Regions from separate parts of the Streptomyces sp. NPDC052101 genome, predicted to be linked through region 4. Evidence: riboswitches for the same ligand, from Rfam matches in the RefSeq annotation. Region 4 holds a riboswitch; each other region holds the start of a gene.
The links. Region 4 has a riboswitch for cyclic di-AMP ahead of AB0L75_RS31450 (NlpC/P60 family protein). Riboswitches for the same ligand answer to the same signal wherever they lie in the genome.
Positions count from the first base shown of each region.

Region 1: it holds a riboswitch for cyclic di-AMP, as region 4 does, so the genes downstream of both, AB0L75_RS09700 (transglycosylase family protein) here and AB0L75_RS31450 (NlpC/P60 family protein) in region 4, are expected to answer to the same signal.
Region 2: it holds a riboswitch for cyclic di-AMP, as region 4 does, so the genes downstream of both, AB0L75_RS32175 (M23 family metallopeptidase) here and AB0L75_RS31450 (NlpC/P60 family protein) in region 4, are expected to answer to the same signal.
Region 3: it holds a riboswitch for cyclic di-AMP, as region 4 does, so the genes downstream of both, AB0L75_RS22150 (transglycosylase SLT domain-containing protein) here and AB0L75_RS31450 (NlpC/P60 family protein) in region 4, are expected to answer to the same signal.

Region 1 is NZ_JBFAWH010000003.1:520,668-525,453, reverse strand. It holds gene eno (phosphopyruvate hydratase) at 1-1,093, opposite strand, end outside; gene AB0L75_RS09700 (transglycosylase family protein) at 1,458-2,171, opposite strand; cyclic di-AMP (ydaO/yuaA leader) riboswitch at 2,176-2,350, opposite strand; gene AB0L75_RS09695 (transglycosylase family protein) at 2,536-3,693, opposite strand; gene AB0L75_RS09690 (cytochrome P450) at 3,884-4,786, opposite strand, start outside.
Region 2 is NZ_JBFAWH010000023.1:95,832-100,617, reverse strand. It holds gene trmB (tRNA (guanosine(46)-N7)-methyltransferase TrmB) at 1-827, shown strand, start outside; gene AB0L75_RS32180 (PrsW family intramembrane metalloprotease) at 870-2,228, shown strand; gene AB0L75_RS32175 (M23 family metallopeptidase) at 2,295-3,314, opposite strand; cyclic di-AMP (ydaO/yuaA leader) riboswitch at 3,322-3,490, opposite strand; tRNA gene AB0L75_RS32170 (tRNA-Met) at 3,797-3,870, shown strand; gene AB0L75_RS32165 (dihydrofolate reductase family protein) at 3,944-4,786, opposite strand, start outside.
Region 3 is NZ_JBFAWH010000012.1:92,923-97,708, forward strand. It holds gene AB0L75_RS22145 (polyprenyl synthetase family protein) at 309-1,319, opposite strand; cyclic di-AMP (ydaO/yuaA leader) riboswitch at 1,872-2,051, shown strand; gene AB0L75_RS22150 (transglycosylase SLT domain-containing protein) at 2,056-2,547, shown strand; gene AB0L75_RS22155 (HAD family hydrolase) at 2,717-3,529, opposite strand; gene AB0L75_RS22160 (carboxymuconolactone decarboxylase family protein) at 3,595-4,056, opposite strand; gene AB0L75_RS22165 (FAD-dependent oxidoreductase) at 4,210-4,786, opposite strand, start outside.
Region 4 is NZ_JBFAWH010000022.1:73,741-78,526, forward strand. It holds gene AB0L75_RS31440 (hypothetical protein) at 1-230, shown strand, start outside; gene AB0L75_RS31445 (tellurite resistance/C4-dicarboxylate transporter family protein) at 234-1,199, opposite strand; gene AB0L75_RS31450 (NlpC/P60 family protein) at 1,337-2,533, opposite strand; cyclic di-AMP (ydaO/yuaA leader) riboswitch at 2,541-2,712, opposite strand; gene pcrA (DNA helicase PcrA) at 2,984-4,786, shown strand, end outside.

The DNA of each region.
Region 1 (4,786 bases), on a different contig from region 4:
GGGACATCATGCACTTGAAGCCGCTGCGCTGGGCCAGCTCGACGGCGTCCAGGGTCTCGGTCAGCGAGCCGATCTGGTTGACCTTCACGAGCAGGGCGTTGGCGGTGCCCTCCTCGATGCCGCGGGCCAGGCGCTCGGGGTTGGTGACGAACAGGTCGTCGCCGACCAGCTGGACCTTGTCGCCGAGCTTGTCGGTGATGACCTTCCAGCCGGCCCAGTCGTCCTCGAACAGCGGGTCCTCGATGGAGACGAGCGGGTAGGCCGCGACCAGCTCCTCGTAGTACTCCGTCATCTCGGCGGCGGAGCGCTCCTTGCCCTCGAAGAGGTACTTGCCGTCCTTGTAGAACTCGGAGGCGGCCACGTCGAGCGCGAGGGCGATCTGCTGGCCGGGGGCGTAGCCGGCCTCCTTGATGGCCTCGATGATCAGGTCGAGGGCCTCGCGGTTGGAGCCGAGGTTCGGGGCGAAGCCGCCCTCGTCGCCGAGGCCGGTGGACAGGCCCTTGCTCTTCAGGACCTTCTTCAGCGTGTGGTAGACCTCGGTGCCCCAGCGCAGGGCCTCGGAGAAGGACTCCGCGCCGATCGGGGCGATCATGAACTCCTGGATGTCCACGTTGGAGTCCGCGTGCGAGCCGCCGTTCAGGATGTTCATCATCGGCACCGGCAGCAGGTGCGCGTTGGGACCGCCCAGGTAGCGGAAGAGGGGGAGGTCCGACGCCTCGGAGGCGGCGTGGGCGACGGCGAGGGAGACGCCGAGGATGGCGTTGGCGCCGAGGGAGCCCTTGTTGTCGGTGGCGTCCAGGTCGAACATCGCCTGGTCGATCAGGCGCTGCTCGGTGGCGTCGTAGCCGACCAGCTCGGGGCCGATCTGCTCGATGACGGCGAGGACGGCCTTCTCGACACCCTTGCCCTGGTAGCGGTTGGGGTCACCGTCGCGCAGCTCGATGGCCTCGAAGGCACCGGTGGAGGCGCCGGACGGGACGGCGGCACGACCCGTGCTGCCATCGTCGAGGCCGACCTCGACCTCGACCGTGGGGTTGCCTCGGGAGTCCAGGATTTCCCGGGCTACGACGACGTCGATGGACGGCACGAGCATCTCCTTCTTGGATGTGACGCTGGAAGTGCGGGGCGCGTGTGCCTTACGGCTGTGCCTTGCGACTAGAGCCTAACCGTCTCCGGGGGATCGGCCACTGACCGACCTTCCCGTGGGCGGGGAGGACACGCAGACGGTACCCATTGTTCATCGACGGAACAAAGGGGGTTCCGGGTGAGGCCGAGATGAAGAGTGGGAAAGCCGAGGTGAAGAGGGGGGAAAGCGGCACATAAAAACCCCGCCCCGGCGCGTACGGGGGAACACGCGCCGGGACGGGGAGCCCGTGGGGACGGGGGTGGCCCTCACAAGGCCTTCAGTGTGCGGGCCGGGGATGTGAGGGCACTGTGGGTCCGTTGGGAGCCAGGTGTCACTTCAGGTGCAGCTGCTGGCCCGGGTAGATGAGGTTGGCGTCCTCGACGATGTCCTTGTTCAGCTCGAAGAGCTTCTGCCAGCCGCCCTGGACGTGGTGCTTGACGGCGATGGAGCTGAGGGTGTCGCCCGTGACGACCTTGTACTCGCCGTCGCCCTTCTTGACCGTCTTGCCGGTCGGGGTGGTGACGGTCTTGCTCTTCGCCGGGGCCGTGCGCTCGGCGGAGCGGGAGGCGGCCTGCTGGTCGGTGGAGCGGGTGGTGGCGGTGCTGCCGCTCTTGCTCGACGAGCCGGACGAGCTGTTCGAGGAGCTGGTGCTCGGGGCGGAGCCGTTGTAGGCGGCGGAGGACAGGCCCGTGCCGCAGACCGGCCAGGCGCCCTTGCCCTGAGCGGCGAGGACCTTCTCGGCGACGGATATCTGCTGCGCCTTGGTGGCCTGGTTGGCCGTCGAGGCGTAGGCGGTGCCGCCGTACGCGGCCCAGGTGGAGGCGGAGAACTGCAGACCGCCGTAGAAGCCGTTGCCGGTGTTGATGGACCAATTGCCGCCCGACTCGCACTGGGCGACCGCGTCCCACTCGGAGGCGGTGGCGGCGGAGGCGTTGCCGGCCGCCATCAGCGGGGCGGCCACGGCGGCACCGGTGACACCGGCGAGCGCGACGACACGAACGGCCTTGGACGGGCGACGGTGCTTGCCCTTACCGGAAAACAGCATGGAAGGATCCCCTCACCGACGCCTGCGAGGTGAGCTGTCGGGTTCGGGCCGGTTGAGTTGCCCGGCCGCACGCCCGCTGTCGCGGGCCTGCGGCTTCACCCCAAGCCGGTTCCGGCGTCAACCGCCGGTTCCAGCACCTACCTTGGGTCCCCCGCTCCTGCCTACGGCGCTTGACGCGACGACTGTTCCCGGGCGACCGCTGGCAGGATTCGGCGTTGCGGATGCCGGGGCTCGTGGTGACGAGCGATCCTGACCGTAGCCACGTGATCGAGGGAATTTCAAAGACGATCAGGGCTTCTGAGACTCATCCCACACTTTCGCCAAACCGGACATTAGGCATGAAGTGGGGCGCCAACTCTCCCTGTCAATCGCCCTTTTCGCCCTCGACTTTCAGGGTCTGACCGGCAGTGATGTGGTTCGGGTCGGCGCCGATGACCTTCTTGTTGCCGTCGTAGAGCGCATGCCATCCGCCGTCGACACCAAGGGAGTCGGCGATGGAGACGAGGGTGTCGCCCTCGCGGACGATGTACGCGCCCGGCTCGCGGGTCGCGTGACGGCCAGAAGATGTACCGTTCTGACCGTTTGCCGCGCTTTCGTCCGCACTACCGCCACGGTGACGCCCGCCACTGCTGAGCGCGCCGGTGTCGACCAGGCTCCAAGAACCGGCGGACTGCTGGGACTTGTCCGAGTCGTCGGTACCGGGGGTCACGGAGGGAGAGCTGTCGCTCCCCTGCTGATCCCCATCTCCGCCCGAACCGGACTTGTCGCCCTTGTCGGACTTGGGCGTGCTGGTGCCCGTGGGGTCGCCGGTCGCCTCCGGAGTCTTGGTGGCCCCTTCGCCCTGCCCCTGACCCTGGCCTTGCCCCTGACCCTGGTCCTGTCCCTTGCCTGCGCCCGTGCCTGTGCTCGGCGTGGCGGGCGAGTGGGACGAGGGAGAGCCCGAGGAATCGGAGCCGGAAGCGGAGTTGGACGCGGAGCCCGCGTCGGAACCGGAGCCGGAGCTGGTACCGGAGTCGGAACCGGAGCCCGGCGAGGATGAATCCGACAGACCGGACGAGTCGGAGGTATCGGCGGAGCCGGACCCGTCACTCGCCCCGCCGGAGCCGCCGGAGCCACCGACACCGGTGTCCACGTCGACCGAACCGGAGTTGGAGGTCAGCCCGGCGGTCAGCGCGCACATGGTCCACGGCTTGGTGCCCTGGTCGGCCAGGATCTTCTCGGCGACGGCGATCTGCTGGGAGCGGCTGGCCTGGTCGGCGCTGTCGGCGTACTGCGTGCCGCCGTACTTGTCCCAGTCGCCCTGCGATATCTGCAGGCCGCCGTAGTACCCGTTGCCGCTGTTCGCGCTCCAGGAACCGCCGCTCTCGCACTCGGCGACCTTGTCCCAGGTGGTGCCGTCGGCCGCGTGGGCGCTCGCGGCGCCGAGCAGTGGGAGGGCGATGGCGGAGCCGGTCACTCCGGCCGCGACGAGGAGGGCCGGAGCCTGACGGGGGCGACGGTGACGACCGTTCCCGGAGAGCATGCGGAAGCCTTTCGTGCGACAGCAGAACCGGCGTGGCGAACTGGTACCCCTCGCCACACTGATGGGTGAACGTATCGGCAGACGATCACTTGTCACAAGTTCATGCCGCGCAGATCACGTGAAGATCACGGAATTGAACGTCCCTGATGTTCACCGTTCTACGGCTCTACGGCTCTACGGCTCTACGGCTCTACGGCTCTACGGCTTTGTCGGCCACCGGGGTGAACTCCACCGGCAGGGTGCGCAGCCCCCGCATGATGAGCCCGCCACGCCAGCGCAACTCGGCCGGGTCGACGGCGAGCCGCAGATCGGGCAGGCGGGTGAGCAGGGTGGCGAGCGCGGTCTGGCCCTCCAGCCGGGCGAGCGGCGCGCCGAGGCAGTAGTGGATGCCGTGGCCGTAGCCGAGGTGCTGGTTGTCGCGCCGGGCGAGGTCCAGCACGTCCGGGTCGGCGAACCGCTCCGGGTCCCGGTCCGCCGCCGCGAGCACCACCAGCACCGGGTCCCCCGGCGCGATGTCCTGCCCGCCGATGGCGAGCGGCTCGGTGGCGAACCGCCAGGTGGCCAGCTCCACCGGGCCGTCGTAGCGCAGGAGTTCCTCCACGCCGGTCTCCAGCAGATCCTCTTCCCCTCCGGCCAGGGACCGCTGGAGCCGCTCGCGCTGCTCGGGGTGGCTGAGCAGGGCGTAGGTGCCGTTGCCGATGAGGTTGACGGTCGTCTCGAATCCGGCGAACAGCAGGATGAACGCCATCGCCGCGGCCTCGTTCTCGGTGAGGTGCTCACCGTGGTCGGAGGCGCGGATGAGGCCGGAGATCAGGTCCTCGCCGGGCGCGGGCTCGGCGGGCAGCGCCTCGCGCTTCTTGTGGATCAGCTCGGCGAGGTAGCCGCGCATCTTCTTGACGGACCGTGCGACTCCGCCCCGCGGCCCTCCGCCGTGCCGGATCATCATGCCCGCCCAGTCCCGGAAGTCGTCCTGATCCTCACGCGGGACGCCGAGCAGGTCGCAGATGGCGTAGATGGGCAGCGGGAAGGCGAACTCATGGATGAGGTCGGCCGAGCCCCGCGCGGCGAACTGATCGATGAGGTGGTCGGTCAG
Region 2 (4,786 bases), on a different contig from region 4:
CAGAAGCCCCCTCGCCGGTTCCCCACACCCCCGGCGTGTCCGTCCGGCATACCCGGGCCAAGGGGGAGCCGCGGTTCCCGGACGGGCCCAAGGCGGATCCCGCCGGGTCGCACTTCGAGCGGCGGATCCGGAGTTTTCAGCCCCGGCGCAGCCGGGTGACCGCCGGGCAGGCGGACGCCCTGCAGCGGCTGTGGCCCAAGTGGGGCCTCGACATCGACGGGCAGCGGGTCATCGACCTCGGCGAGCTGTTCGGGAACGACAAGCCCGTCGTGCTGGAGATCGGGTTCGGGATGGGCGAGGCCACCGCGCAGATGGCGGCCGCCGACCCGGACACCAACGTCCTCGCCGTCGATGTGCACACCCCGGGCCAGGGCAATCTGCTGGGTCTTGCCGACCAGAACGGGCTGGCCAACGTCCGGGTCGCGAACGGCGACGCGATCATCCTGCTCAGGGAGATGCTCACCCCCGACTCGCTCGACGGGCTGCGCGTGTACTTCCCGGACCCCTGGCCCAAGAAGCGCCATCACAAGCGTCGGCTGATCCAGCCCGAGTTCCTGTCGCTCGCCGCGACCCGGCTCAGGCCCGGTGCGCTGGTGCACTGCGCGACCGACTGGGAGCCGTACGCCGAGCAGATGCTGGAGGTGCTCGGCGCGCATCCCGACTTCGAGAACACGCAGGAAGACGGCTGTTTCGCCCCGCGCCCCGAGTTCCGTCCGCTGACCCGTTTCGAGGGACAGGGACTGGACAAGGGACATGTGGTGAACGATCTGCTGTTCCGCCGCGTACCGCACCAGGACCGATCACCCGAATCTCACCAGGGCCGATAAACCGCTCCAGCCCCTCGTCCCGTCACCGTTAGGGTCGATGCCGTGGCCACCAGTCCTCCGTTTCCGACGTATCCCCCGGGCCCCGACGGCCTTGTTCTCCGTCATCCGCACTGGTGGCAGCGCAGGTGGGTGCGGTACGGGGCACTGATCACGCTGCTGGCGCTGTCCGGTCTGGTCATCCTTGCGCTGGTGCGCCGGCAGACCGGCACCGAGGGGTTCGTCGTCGGGCTCCTGCTGGCCATGCTGCCCGTGCCGTGGCTCATAGCCGCCTTCCGGTGGCTGGACCGGGTGGAGCCGGGCCCCTGGCGGAACCTGATCTTCGCCTTCGCCTGGGGCGCGTGCGCGGCGGCGCTGATAGCCATCATCGCCAACAGCTTCGCGACCAAGTGGATAGCCACCGCCACCGCCGACCCGGCCGGCGCGAACACCCTCGGCGCCACCGTGATAGCGCCCGTCGTGGAGGAATCCGCCAAGGCCGCCTCCGTCCTGCTCGTCTTTCTCTTCCGCAGGCGTGACTTCACCGGGATCGTGGACGGGGTGGTGATAGCGGGCATCACCGCCACCGGGTTCGCGTTCACCGAGAACATCCTCTATCTGGGTACGGCCTTCGGGACCGACCAGCTCACCGGCGACCGGGGCATCGCCTCCGTCACCGCCGCCACCTTCTTCGTGCGCATCGTGATGTCCCCGTTCGCGCACCCCCTGTTCACCACCCTCACCGGTCTCGGCTTCGGCATCGCCGCGCTCTCCGCCGAGCGGCAGCGCGGCCGGCGGGTGCTGCTGCCGGTCTGCGGCCTGCTGCTCGCGATGAGCATGCACGCCTTCTGGAACGGCTCCTCCACCTTCGGCGAGTTCGGTTTCTTCGCCGTCTACGGCGCCTTCATGGTGCCCGCGTTCGGCCTGCTGACCTGGCTCGCGATCTGGACGCGGCAGCGGGAGCTGCGGACCGTACGGGAGGAACTGCCGGCGTATGTGCTGGCCGGGTGGCTGGGGCCGGCCGAGCCGTTCGCGCTGGCGTCGATGGGGGCGCGGCGGACGGCCCGTGACTACGCCCGGCACCACCATGGCCGGCCGGCGGCGCGGACGGTGGCGCAGTACGAGGCGTACGCCACCTCGCTCGCGTTTCTGCGGCACCGGGGGCGCCAGGGGAAGGCCGGGGCCGACTTCGTCGTACGGGAGCGGGAGCTGCTGGACGAGCTGTGGAAGCGGAGGGAACTGGCTCGGCCGGCCCTGGAGTACGCGGCGCGGGCGGCTGCGCCGGCTTGGCCGGTGTACGCGGCGCCGGCGGCGATGGCATGGCCGGGGTACGGATATCCGGCGGCGCAGATGCCCTCGGCGTCCGGGCCGGCGTACGGGTATCCGACGGCACCGTATTCCGCGTACAACCCGTATCGGTCGTAGACGATCGGCGCCGGCGGTGGATGATCTCGTTCCGCCACCGGCGCCGGGTTCACACGGATGTCACGGTCAGGGGGTGAGGCCCTTGTCCCGCAGCCAAGGCGCCGGGTCGATGGCACTGGCCTGGCCGTTCGGGTGGACCTCCAGGTGGAGGTGCGGGCCGGTGACGTTGCCGGTGGCGCCGATCCGGCCGATGACATCGCCGGTGGAGACCTTCTGGCCGACCGAGACGTTGATCGAGGACTGGTGGCAGAACCACAGCTCGGTGCCGTCGTCCAGGGTCAGGACGGTGCGGTAGCCGTAGGCGCCGGCCCAGCCCGCCTCGGTGACCGTGCCGCTGTGGACGGCCTTGATGAGGGTGCCGGTGGGGGCGGCGAAGTCGAGGCCGGTGTGGTAGCCGGAGGACCACATCGCGCCGGGCTGGCCGAAGGTGCCGGTGATCGTGTACGAGACGACCGGCAGTGTGTACTGCTTGGCCAGCTCGGCCAGTCGCTTGGCCTCGGCCGCCTTCTTGGCGTCGGCCTCCGCCTGCTGTTTGGCGTCGGCGGCCTTGGCGGCGGCGGCCTGCTCCGCCTTGGCGGCCGCGTCGGCGGTCTCCTTCTCGGTGGCGGCGAGCGCGGCGGTGGTGGCCTTGCTCTCGGCCTTGCTCTGCTGCTGCTCGGCCTGGGCCATGATCCGGTTGCGCAGGGCCTCGCCGGCGTTGCCGCTGTCCGCGCTGTCGGAGGCCATGCCGGCCCTGCTGAGCGCGGTGGCGGCCTCCGGCTTGGCGGCGGAGTCTGTACCGAAGAGATGCTCGACCGAGTCTGGCAGGGATATGGAGACCGGCGGCTTGCCGGTGTTGGCGCTGGCCATGCCGCCCGCGCCGACGGCGGCCATCACACCGACGCCGAGGACGGTGGAGCTGCGCGCGAATCCGCCGCGCTGCTTGGCGACGCGGTGCCGGCCACGGACCGGGGCGAGGGAGTCCTCGGTGGGGTTCCACTCCTCCCAGGGGCCCTCCTCGGCGCGGTAGCCGCCGTAGCCGAAGGTGTCGGGCTCCGCCTCCGCGGGCATGAACGGGGCTTCTGGGGCAGGATGGTTGGACGCCACTCGGGCGCACTCCTTTCCTTCCTCCGCCTACCGGGTTAGCTGACGGGTTCGGAGCAGGAAGGTCTCCTACGCGCGTATACCGGGCGTGGACTCTGCGAGTTCACACCGGCATTCGCGTGATTCACCCCAAGGTGGTGGTTCCCCGGTTCCCTCGCGGGATTCGGCGCGTGCGCACGGAGCCGCCTCTTGTGACGGCTGGGACGACCGCGCTGCGTTATCGAACGTTAATAGACCTCAGAGTCACTTTCCAAGCCGTTCGTCTTGATCATTAACGTTTTCCGCCGCGGACTTACCGGCCAGGAGTGGCGCAAACCGGGCGAGTTGACTGCCACTAAGGAGCGTCGACGCTTTTGATGGTGACTCGATGTCATGCGGAGGGCGCTCGTCCGGTCACGGCCGGTAACGATGATCTTGATACTCCCGCCCACTCTGAACCGATGTGCATCGCACCCCACGGATGACGTACACTGGTGACACAACGACGCGGGGTGGAGCAGCTCGGTAGCTCGCTGGGCTCATAACCCAGAGGTCGCAGGTTCAAATCCTGTCCCCGCTACTGAAGACTCAGGGCCCGGAAACCAATGGTTTCCGGGCCCTGAGTGTTTGACCTGAGCGTGTTCCGGGTGGACTCAACCCACCAGGTGCCGGTTCGGCGCCTTGGCCTGCTCCTCGTACTCCGGCAGTACGACCACCTCGACACCGCCCTTCGCCAGCACCCCGGTCCCGTCGGCCGCGTCCACGAACGTGTCCGGCTCCCGCCACGCCGTGACCACGCGCCGCACCCCCGCCCCAAGGATCAGCTCGGAGCACGGCGCCGGCCGGGAGGCCCGCCGGGCGCACGGCTCCAGGCTGCTGTACACGGTGGCGGCGGCCAGCCGCGGATCCGCCGGGTCGATCTTCGCGAGCGCCGCCTCCTCCGCGTGGACCACGGGGTCCTCGCCCTCCCGGGAGTGGCCGCGCGCCAGCTCGCTGCCGTCCGCGGCGACCACGACCGCGCCGACGCTGAACGCCGTCCGCGAGGGCGGGCACAGCGCGGCGAGTTCGCAGGCGGTGCGCAGCCAGTGCCGGTCGGCGGCGGTGGGGAGCGGGCCGGTGCCGGGGGCCGTGGGCTCGTAGCGCATGAGGACCACGTCCTCGATACGGCGGGTCTCGGTCAGCCGCAGCCGGCCGGCCTGGTAGGTGCCCGGGCCGAACAGGCGGGGCGCGGCCGGGTCGCCGACGAACAGCGGGGCAAGGACCAGCTGCAGCTCGTCGGCGAGGCCCTGCTGCAGCAGCTGGGTGTGGACCGTGCCGCCGCCCTCGACCATCAGCCGCCGTACGCCGCGCACGTCGTGCAGGTGGGACAGCAGGGCCCGCCAGTCGAGGCCGGGGCCGAGCGGGACGATGTCGGCGGCGCCGCCGAGGCGGCGGGCGGCCAGCTCGGCGCCCCGGTCGGTCGTGTAGACGAGCTTGGCGCCGCCGGTGTGCCAGAA
Region 3 (4,786 bases), on a different contig from region 4:
CGTAGGGGCAGCGACTCCCCCGACCCGTAAGGGTCTCACCGGAGCGGAGTGAGCCGTAAGGGGGCGCACAGGACTGGACCGTAAGGCTGGTGCTGCCGGGAAACCGCGTCCCGCGGAAGCCGACCGACCGGAGTGTCATGCGGCCTCCGGTCGACCGGGCACGGATCGACACGCTCGGCCGGGCGTCAGCCGGTGCGTCGGCCGGGCGTCATCCCACGCCCTCGGCCCGCACCCGCCGCCGGTGCGATCGGCCGGGCGTCGGTCGGCGCGCGGTCAGCCGGAGGGCAGCCCGCGCGATCAGCCAGGCCTCAGCCCGCGCGGTGGACCACCGCGTCGCACAGCTCCAGCAGGGCCGCCTTGGCGTCGCACTCCCTGAGCGGCGCCAGCGCGGCGCGGGCCTCCTCCGCGTACCGGACGGTGTCCCGGCGGGCCTGCTCCAGCGCGGGGTGCGCGCGCAGCGCGGCCAGCGCCTCGGCGTGCCGGGCGTCGTCGGTGAGGTCGGAGTCGAGCAGCTCGCACAGCGCGAGGTCCTCGGGCAGGCCGAGGCGGGCGGCCCGCTCGCGCAGCCGGAGCACGGGCAGCGTCGGGATGCCCTCGCGCAGGTCGGTGCCGGGGGTCTTGCCGGACTCGTGCGAGTCGGAGGCGATGTCCAGGACGTCGTCGGCGAGCTGGAAGGCGACGCCGAGCCGCTCGCCGTACTGGGTGAGCACGTCGACGACCGTCTCGTCGGCGCCCGACATCATCGCGCCGAACCGGCACGAGACCGCCACCAGCGAGCCCGTCTTGCCGCCGAGCACGTCCAGGTAGTGCTCGACCGGGTCACGGCCGTCCGAGGGGCCGGCGGTCTCCAGGATCTGGCCCGTGACCAGCCGCTCGAACGCGAGGGCCTGCACCCGGACCGCCTCGGGGCCGAGGTCGGCGAGGATCTGGGAGGCACGCGCGAAGAGGAAGTCGCCGGTGAGGACCGCGACGGAATTGCCCCAGCGGGTGTTGGCGCTGTCCACGCCGCGCCGCACGGCCGCCTCGTCCATGACGTCGTCGTGGTACAGCGTGGCCAGGTGGGTCAGCTCCACGACCACGGCCGAGGGCACGATGCCCGGTGCGTAGGGGTCGCCGAACTGGGCCGCGAGCATCACGAGCAGCGGCCGGAACCGCTTCCCGCCGGCTCGCACGAGGTGCTGCGCGGCCTCCGTGATGAACGGGACCTCGCTCTTGGTGGCCTCGAGCAAGCCTTCCTCGACAGCCGCCAATCCGACCTGGACATCGGCTTCCAGAGCCTGGTCCCGCACGCTCAGCCCGAACGGCCCGACGACGGTCACGAGGGGTCTCCTGTCTGCAGGTGTCTGCTGGCGATTACACGGTTTGTCGATAGGTCGCTGCCATCACTCAAGTCAGCGTATCCGGTCCTCTTTCGATCACCGATAGCGCCCACCGGTCCAGCCCGGGCGGTACCGGATCATGACCGGTATGGTTTTGATCAAGTGGTAAGAACGGACATTTATCGACTTAACAGGACTTCGCACGGTTTGTCGCGAACCAAGAGGCGAGCGGAGTAACAAGTACACCTCCGCCCGCGCACCCCTCCACTCCCCGCCTGCGCGATCACCCGAATCCCTCATGTCCGATTTGCTTTAATTTGCTACTTCGTGAGTTGGGTCACGGGCGGCCATCGGCGCCCCCACCACCCGACCACCCCTTCCCTCCTTGCCCCGTCGGCGAGTTGAGGGTTGGCAACCGCAAAGGATCAAGTACCCCATAGGGCACAGATCAAGGTCAAATAGTGCTTTGTGTGAATCCAGTACTTGTTCCCGACATGTGCTCTCGCATACGTTCCGGGCCGTCGGGCGGACGCCGAATCCTGCCGCCGCCCGCGTAACCCATCGACGAACTCATTCGTACGGCAGGAGCGGGGGACCCAGGTAAGTCGCCGGACCGGACGGCACACGTCGCACCGGAACGGCTAGGGGTGAAGCCGTGCCTTTCCCGAGGCACGGCCGGGCACCTCCCCGCCCGAACCCGACAGCTCACCTCGCAGGCGTCGGAGAGGACTTCCCCATGCGTGCTTCCGCTCAGCCCCGCCGTACCCGCACCAACCGCCTCTTCCGCGCCCTCGCCGTCGCCGGCACCGGTGCCGCCGTCCTCGCCCTGCCGCTCTTCGGCGCCACCGGCGCCTCCGCGGCCACCGGCACGACGGCCTCCACCACCGCCACCACGGTCTCCGGGTACCCGAACAACCTCGACGGCTGGATCCGCGAGTCGCTCGCGATCATGGCTCAGAAGGGCATCCCGGGCAGCTACAACGGCATTTACCGCAACGTCATCCGGGAGTCCTCCGGCAACCCGCTGGCCATCAACCTCTGGGACTCCAACGCCGCCGCGGGCACCCCCTCCAAGGGTCTGCTGCAGGTGATCGACCCGACCTTCAACGCCTACCACGTGGCCGGCACGGCGTTCTCCCCCTACGACCCGGTCGCCAACATCACCGCGGCCTGCAACTACGCCGCCGCGCGCTACGGCTCGATCGACAACGTCTACAGCGCGTACTGACGGTCCCCGGCCGCGAGGCAGAACACCGGCCGACAGACCGACGCACGTCGGTGAACCGGCACGACATCGGCCGCCCGGCACGTACCCGCACCTGACGGACGGGGGCGTGCCGGGCGGCCGCCGTGCGTCCACCGGGCCCGCCACGGACGGCCGCGTACTGATGTGCCGGTCAGTCGGTCGGAAACAGTCTTTCGAGGACGGCGGCGATGCCGTCGTCCTCGTTCGACAGGGTGATCTCATCGGCCACCGCCTTGAGTTCGGGATGCGCGTTGGCCATCGCGACCCCGTGTCCGGCCCAGTCGAGCATCGGGATGTCGTTGGGCATGTCACCGAACGCCACGGCCTGCCGCGCGGCGATGCCGAGCCGCTCGGCGGCCAGCGCGAGACCGGTCGCCTTGGTCACCCCGGACGGCTGCAGCTCCACGGTCCCCGGCCCCGACATGGTGACGGTCGCCAACGAGCCCACCACCGCGCGCGCGATGGCCGCCAACTCGTCGTCGGACAGGGCCGCATGGCGCAGCAGCACCTTGCTGATGGGCGCGCACCACAGGTCGTCGCGCCGGCCGACCCGCACCGCGGGCAGGGTCGGGTGCGGCATCCGATAGCCGGGCTCGATGAGCGTGAGCCCGTCGACGCCGTCCTGGTCGACGGCCGCGTACACCTGCCCCACCTCCGCCTCGATCTTGCCGAGCGCGGTCTCGGCCAGCTCCCGGTCCAACCGGACCGACCACAACAGGCGGCCGGATCCGGCGTCGTAGACCTGTGCGCCCTGCCCGCACACCGCGAGCCCCGTGCAGCCGAGGCGCGCGAGGAGGGGCCGTACCCGCGGGGCCGGGCGGCCCGTCACCACCAGGTGGCGGGCGCCGGCCCGGACCACCCGCGCGAGCGCGGCGAGCGACCGGTCGGAGACGCTGTCGTCGCCGCGCAGCAGCGTTCCGTCGAGGTCGGTGGCGATCAGTGCATACGCGGGGGAGGCTGCCATGATCAGAGAATACGGATACCTCGCCCCGCCGACTCATCTTGTCGTCCTGCGTACTTACGTACTGGTCAGCCCCAAGTGGTGCCCGCAGGCTCCTTGATGGTGGTGTTGATGCGGTTGAACATGTTGGTGAGCGAGATGGTGAGGATCAGCGCGGACAGCTGCTTCTCTTCGTAGTGGTCGGCCACTTCGTCCCACAGTGTGTCCGGAACCGGCTCCTCGGAGCGGTCGGCGAGCCGGGTCATCCGCTCGGCCAGCTGCAGCGCGGCGCGCTCGGCGTCGGTGAAGAACGGCGCCTCGCGCCAGGCGGCGACGGCGGCGATCCGCTCCTCGCTCGCGCCGGCCTTGCGCAGGTTCGCCGCATGGGCGTGCGCGCACGCGCTGCAACCGTTGATCTGGCTGGCCCGCAGTCCGACGATCTCCCCCAGCTCCGGCGGCAGCCCGCCTTCCCCGATCCCCTGCAGAAGCGTTCCGATGCCCTTCAGGGCGGTCGGGAGAAGGTAGGCCGCGTTGGTCATCCGTGCCTGCATGATGCTGTCTCCTGGGTGTCAGTGATGTGCGTCGATCGCTTGCACTGCACTGACGGAGCGCAGGCGGCTGATGTGACGGCCCCGGACGGGTCCGCCCGAAGGCCTCAGCCGTGGTCCGCCGCCCGGTGATCGCCATGGTCCGCCGCCTGGTGTTCAGCCATGGGCCGCCGCCAGGTGTTTCGTCAGCCGTGGGGAGGCGAACTCCGTGCCGCAGACGAAGCGCATCACCGGGCCGTAAGACGACGCGGCCGGCAGGCCGGTGAAGTACAGACCGGGCACGGAGGAGACAAAGCCGGAGCCGAGCCTGGGCGTGCCGCGGCTCACCGCGAGGCGGGTGCGCAGTTCGTGGCCGAGGAAGTCCATCGCCGCGATGTCGACGCGGTAGCCGGTGGCGGCGATGACATGGTCGGCGGCGATCCGCTCGGTGGTGCCGCCGTGCGTGCGCACGGTGAGGACGGGGCTGCCGTCCGGCGCCTCGGCGGCCGCGACCCGCTCGACGTCCTGCACCTGTACGGCGCTCTCGAAGCGCTCGCGCAGCCACCAGGCGCCGAGCGGTCCAAGGACACGGCGGACCAGGTAGTGACGGGTGGCCTCGGGTAGGTAGCGGTAGGGGTGCGGGTAGTAGCTGAGCGCCCACAGCGACCAGGCGTTGCCGAAGGGGGACTCGGGGCGCAGCTTCGGCTGGTCCCAGGGCGGGGCGCCGAAGGCGACCCGGCCGCGGCCGCGCGCG
Region 4 (4,786 bases):
TGCACGGCGCGCTGACCATGCTGGTCACCGGCGTGGTCCTGGTCGGGCTCAACCAGGCCGACCACCACCACATCAACACCATCAAGATCGGCATCAAGCTGGCACTGCTGATCGTGATCCTCGGACTGGTCTATGTGAAGCGCGACGAGGAGAAGATCGACAAGGGCATGTTCGGGCTGGTCGGCCTGCTGACCACGGCGAACATCTTCATCGCCGTGCTGTGGACCTGACGGTCAACCGTTCCGGCCGCCGGCGCGGGCCGCGCGCACCGCGCCGGCGGCGACCGCGAGCCACACCGCCACCGCCACCCACAGCAGCACCCGTCCCGGCCCGCTGAGCCACGGGACGCCGACGGCGGTCGCGACGGACAGTGTCGCCACCGCCGCCATCCCCATCGGGAACACCGTCGACCACCGCCGCTCGTCGTAGCCGGGCCGGGGCCGCGCGGCCTCGGCGGCCAGCAGCACCAGATACCAGGCCAGATCCAGCACGAGCAGCGCGACCGTCACGGCGCGCAGCACGCCGCGGTCGTCGTCATCCCACAGATACAGGCCCGTATCCGCGGCGACGAGCAGTTTCGCCCCGGCCAGCGCCGAGATCGCGAGCGCCCCGCCCGCGATCCAGTGGTCACCCGCCCCCTCCAGCACCTGCCGCAGGTCGAAGTGGGCCAGCGCGAGGCCGTAGAGCACCAGGCCCAGCCAGAACAGCACCAGCGCGGTGTGCGCGAGCCACGCCGTGCGCTCCGCCGCCGCCAGCGTGGCGGCCAGTACGGCGAGCCCCTGTGTGGCCACACAACACAGGAACACCGCTCCCGGCATGCGCCGCCTCCAGCGCCGTACGACCAGGAACAGCAGCACCGGCCAGAGCAGCGCCGCGAGCGCCAGCAGCGCCTCGGCCAGGGGCTGCCGGCCCAGCGCCGAGATCCGGGTGCCGAGCACCGTGGTCGCGGCGACGGCGGTGAGTGCCCCGGGACTTCCCGCCTCCGCCACCCAGCGCAGCCGCTCGCCGCACAGCCGCAGGACGAAGTCGGCGGCCAGCGCCACCCAGGCGACGCAGACCATCGCCAACGCCAACCGGGAGACCGTCTCCGCGCCGGTCATACGCAGGCCGACCGACAGGATGCCGGTCGCCATCACGGCGGCCCCGGCCGCGGGGGGCCGGTCCGCCCACCACGCACGCAGACCTGGGATGCCGGGCATGCGCCTGATGCTAGGGAGCGGCCGGATCCCCGCCCGGGAAAGGCACGCACGCGTGGAGCGCGAAAACGCGGCACGCGTGCGTGGAACGCGGAAGGCCCGGGCGCTCCGGAGCCCGGCCGCGGTCAGCCCGGCCGCGGTCAGCCCGGCCGGACCACGCTGTGGATGATGGACTCTCCGCCGTAGTAGATCGATTCCTCGCGGACGTACGCGCCCGGTTTCGGGGCGTGGATCATCATGCCGTTGCCTATGTAGACGCCGACGTGGCTGATGTCGTCGTAGAAGAAGACCAGGTCGCCCGGCCGCGCGTCGGCCAGGGAGACCGTGGTGCCCGTGTTGACCTGGTCGTACGTGGTGCGTGGAAGCGTGACGCCGGCGGCCCTCCAGGCGGCCTGGGTGAGGCCGGAGCAGTCGTAGGAGTCCGGCCCGGTGGCGCCCCACACATAGGGCTTGCCTATCTGCGCACGGGCGAAGGCGATCGCCTTCTCGGCCTTGGTGTCGTACGAGCCGGAGGTCGAGGAGCCGGTCGACCCGGACCCCGTCGAGCCGGACCCCGTCGATCCGGAACCGGAAGCCGATCCGGACCCGGACCCCGTGGACGAGGATGATGACGAGTTGGCCTGCTGCTCGGCCTGCTGCTTCGCCAGCTCGGCCGCCTTGCGGTCCGCCTCCTGCTGCTTCTCCCGCTCGATGGCGGCCAGCCGCGCCTTCTCCTGGGCCGTCAGCTGCGACAGCAGCTCGCGCGCGGAGGCGAGCTTCGTCTGGACGGTGGCCTTGGCGGTCTGCAGGTCGTGCTGCGAGTCGGTCAGGGTCTGCAGGCTCTGAGCGGCCTCCCGCCGTTCCTTCATGGTCGCGGCCTGCTCGCCTATGTAGTCGTCGACCGCGCTCTTCTCCCGCGAGGTCAGCCGGTTCATCAGCTGGGTCTGGTCGAAGTAGTCCTGCGGGCTGTCCGCGAGCAGGAAGGTGGCCGTGTCGGGAGCGGCGACACCGGTGCGGTACTGGGCCGCGGCGAAGGAGCCCAGCTGCTCACGGGCCTTGTTGAGCCGTCCGGTGCGCCGGGCGACCTCGTTGCGCAGGGCGTCGACGCGCCCCCGCTGTTTGCCGGTCCGCTCCTTGGCCGCGTTGTACTTCTCGGTCGCCGACTCGGCCTGGCGGTAGAGGTCGTCGACCTTCTTCTCGACCTCCTCCAGGCTCGGCTTGGCGTGATCGGTTCCCGGGGTGGCCTCGGCGGTCTGAGAGAACACGGCCATGGAGGTGAGGGCGGCGGTGGCGAGGGCGGGAGCGCGGAGGCCTGCTCCGAGGTTTCCGCCGGGGCGCGGCTTGCGATGCGACGCCAAGGGAGGCGACTCCTTCCAGTGGGCCGCCTACCGGGTTAGCTGTCGGGTTCGGGCGGGGGTTCGGAAGGGTTGCCCTACGGCGTCGTCCCGGGCGGGAGTCGGCCGATTCACCCCAGGATCGGTGGGTCCCCGGCTCCGGGCACCAAGCGGAGGCGCGCCGGACTCGGCGGAGGCCGTGCGGCCCGGCGGGGATCGCCGGTAGGGGTCGTACGGCCCGGACGCACGCTAGCCAACTCGTGTGACTCCTGTGAAGGTTGGTGCGTGATATGTCCGATACATTTTTGTGACCTGGGGGCGGTTTCACGGCTGCGTCATGGGGTGGTTCCGCTGCGTGAGCGGCCGGTGGGCCGCGCGGACCGCCGGGCCGTGGAGATCGACTCTCCTCGCGAACCGGCCATGTTCCGGGGACGGCGACCGGTTGTCGGTGGGGCGCCCTAGACTCGGAGAGCGATGAGCAGCCTCTTTGACGACAGCTTCCTGGCGGACCTCCAGCCCCCTCGCGGGCACGCGGAGGAGCCCCCGCCGCCACCCGAGGACGATCACGCTCCGGAGTCGATTCCGGACGATCTGTTCGGCGGGAAGTTCGACGTGCCGCCGGACCGGGACGTCTACTACCGCGACGGCGCCCCCCGCCCCGTGCTCGACTCGGCGGCCCTCCTGGCGGGGCTGAACGACAACCAGCGCGCCGCGGTCGTGCACGCCGGCTCCCCGCTGCTCATCGTCGCCGGCGCCGGCTCCGGCAAGACCCGTGTGCTCACCCACCGCATCGCCCACCTGCTCGCCGAGCGGAATGTGCACCCGGGCCAGATCCTCGCGATCACCTTCACCAACAAGGCCGCTGGCGAGATGAAGGAGCGCGTCGAGCAGCTCGTCGGCCCGCGGGCGAACGCGATGTGGGTGATGACCTTCCACAGCGCATGCGTGCGCATCCTGCGCCGGGAGAGCAAGAAGTTTGGCTTCACCTCGTCGTTCTCGATCTACGACGCCGCCGACAGCAAGCGCCTGATGGCCCTGGTCTGCCGCGACCTGGACCTCGACCCCAAGCGCTTCCCGCCGAAGTCCTTCAGCGCGAAGATCAGCAACCTGAAGAACGAGCTGATCGACGAGGAGGACTTCGCCGCCCAGGCCGCCGACGGTTTCGAGAAGACCCTCGCCCAGGCCTACGCGCTCTACCAGTCGCGGCTGCGCGAGGCGAACGCGCTCGACTTCGACGACCTGATCATGACCACGGTCAACCTGCTGCGCGCCTTCCCGGACGTCGCCGAGCACTACCGCCGCCGCTTCCGGCACGTCCTGGTCGACGAGTACCAGGACACCAACCACGCCCAGTACGCGCTCGTACGGGAACTCGTCGGCACCGGCGAACGCTCCGCGCAGGACGCGGACACCCCGCCCGGTGAGTACGACATCCCGCCCGCCGAACTGTGCGTCGTGGGTGACGCGGACCAGTCGATCTACGCCTTCCGCGGCGCGACGATCCGCAACATCCTCCAGTTCGAGGAGGACTACCCGGATGCGACGACGATCCTGCTGGAGCAGAACTACCGCTCCACGCAGACGATTCTGAGCGCCGCCAACGCGGTCATCGAGCGCAACGAGTCCCGCCGCCCCAAGAACCTGTGGACCAACGCCGGCCAGGGCGCGCGGATCACCGGCTACGTCGCCGACACCGAGCACGACGAGGCCCAGTTCGTCGCCGACGAGATAGACCGCCTCGTCGACGCGGGCGAGGCCAAGTCGGGCGACGTCGCCGTCTTCTACCGCACCAACGCCCAGTCCCGTGTCTTCGAAGAGGTCTTCATCCGCGTCGGCCTGCCCTACAAGGTCGTCGGCGGTGTCCGCTTCTACGAGCGCAAGGAGGTCCGGGACGTCCTCGCCTATCTGCGCGTCCTCTCCAACCCCGAGGACTCGGTGCCGCTGCGCCGCATCCTCAACGTGCCCAAGCGGGGCATCGGCGAGCGCGCCGAGGCGATGATCGACGCGCTCTCCCAGCGCGAGAAGATCAGCTTCCCGCAGGCGCTGAAGCGCGTGGACGAGGCGTACGGCATGGCCGCGCGCTCCACCAACGCGGTCAAGCGGTTCAACACGCTGATGGAGGACCTGCGGACGATCGTGGAGTCCGGCGCCGGACCGGCCACCGTCCTGGAGGCGGTGCTCGAACGCACCGGCTATCTGGCCGAGTTGCAGGCCTCCACCGACCCGCAGGACGAGACCCGCATCGAGAACCTCCAGGAACTCGCGGCCGTGGCCCTG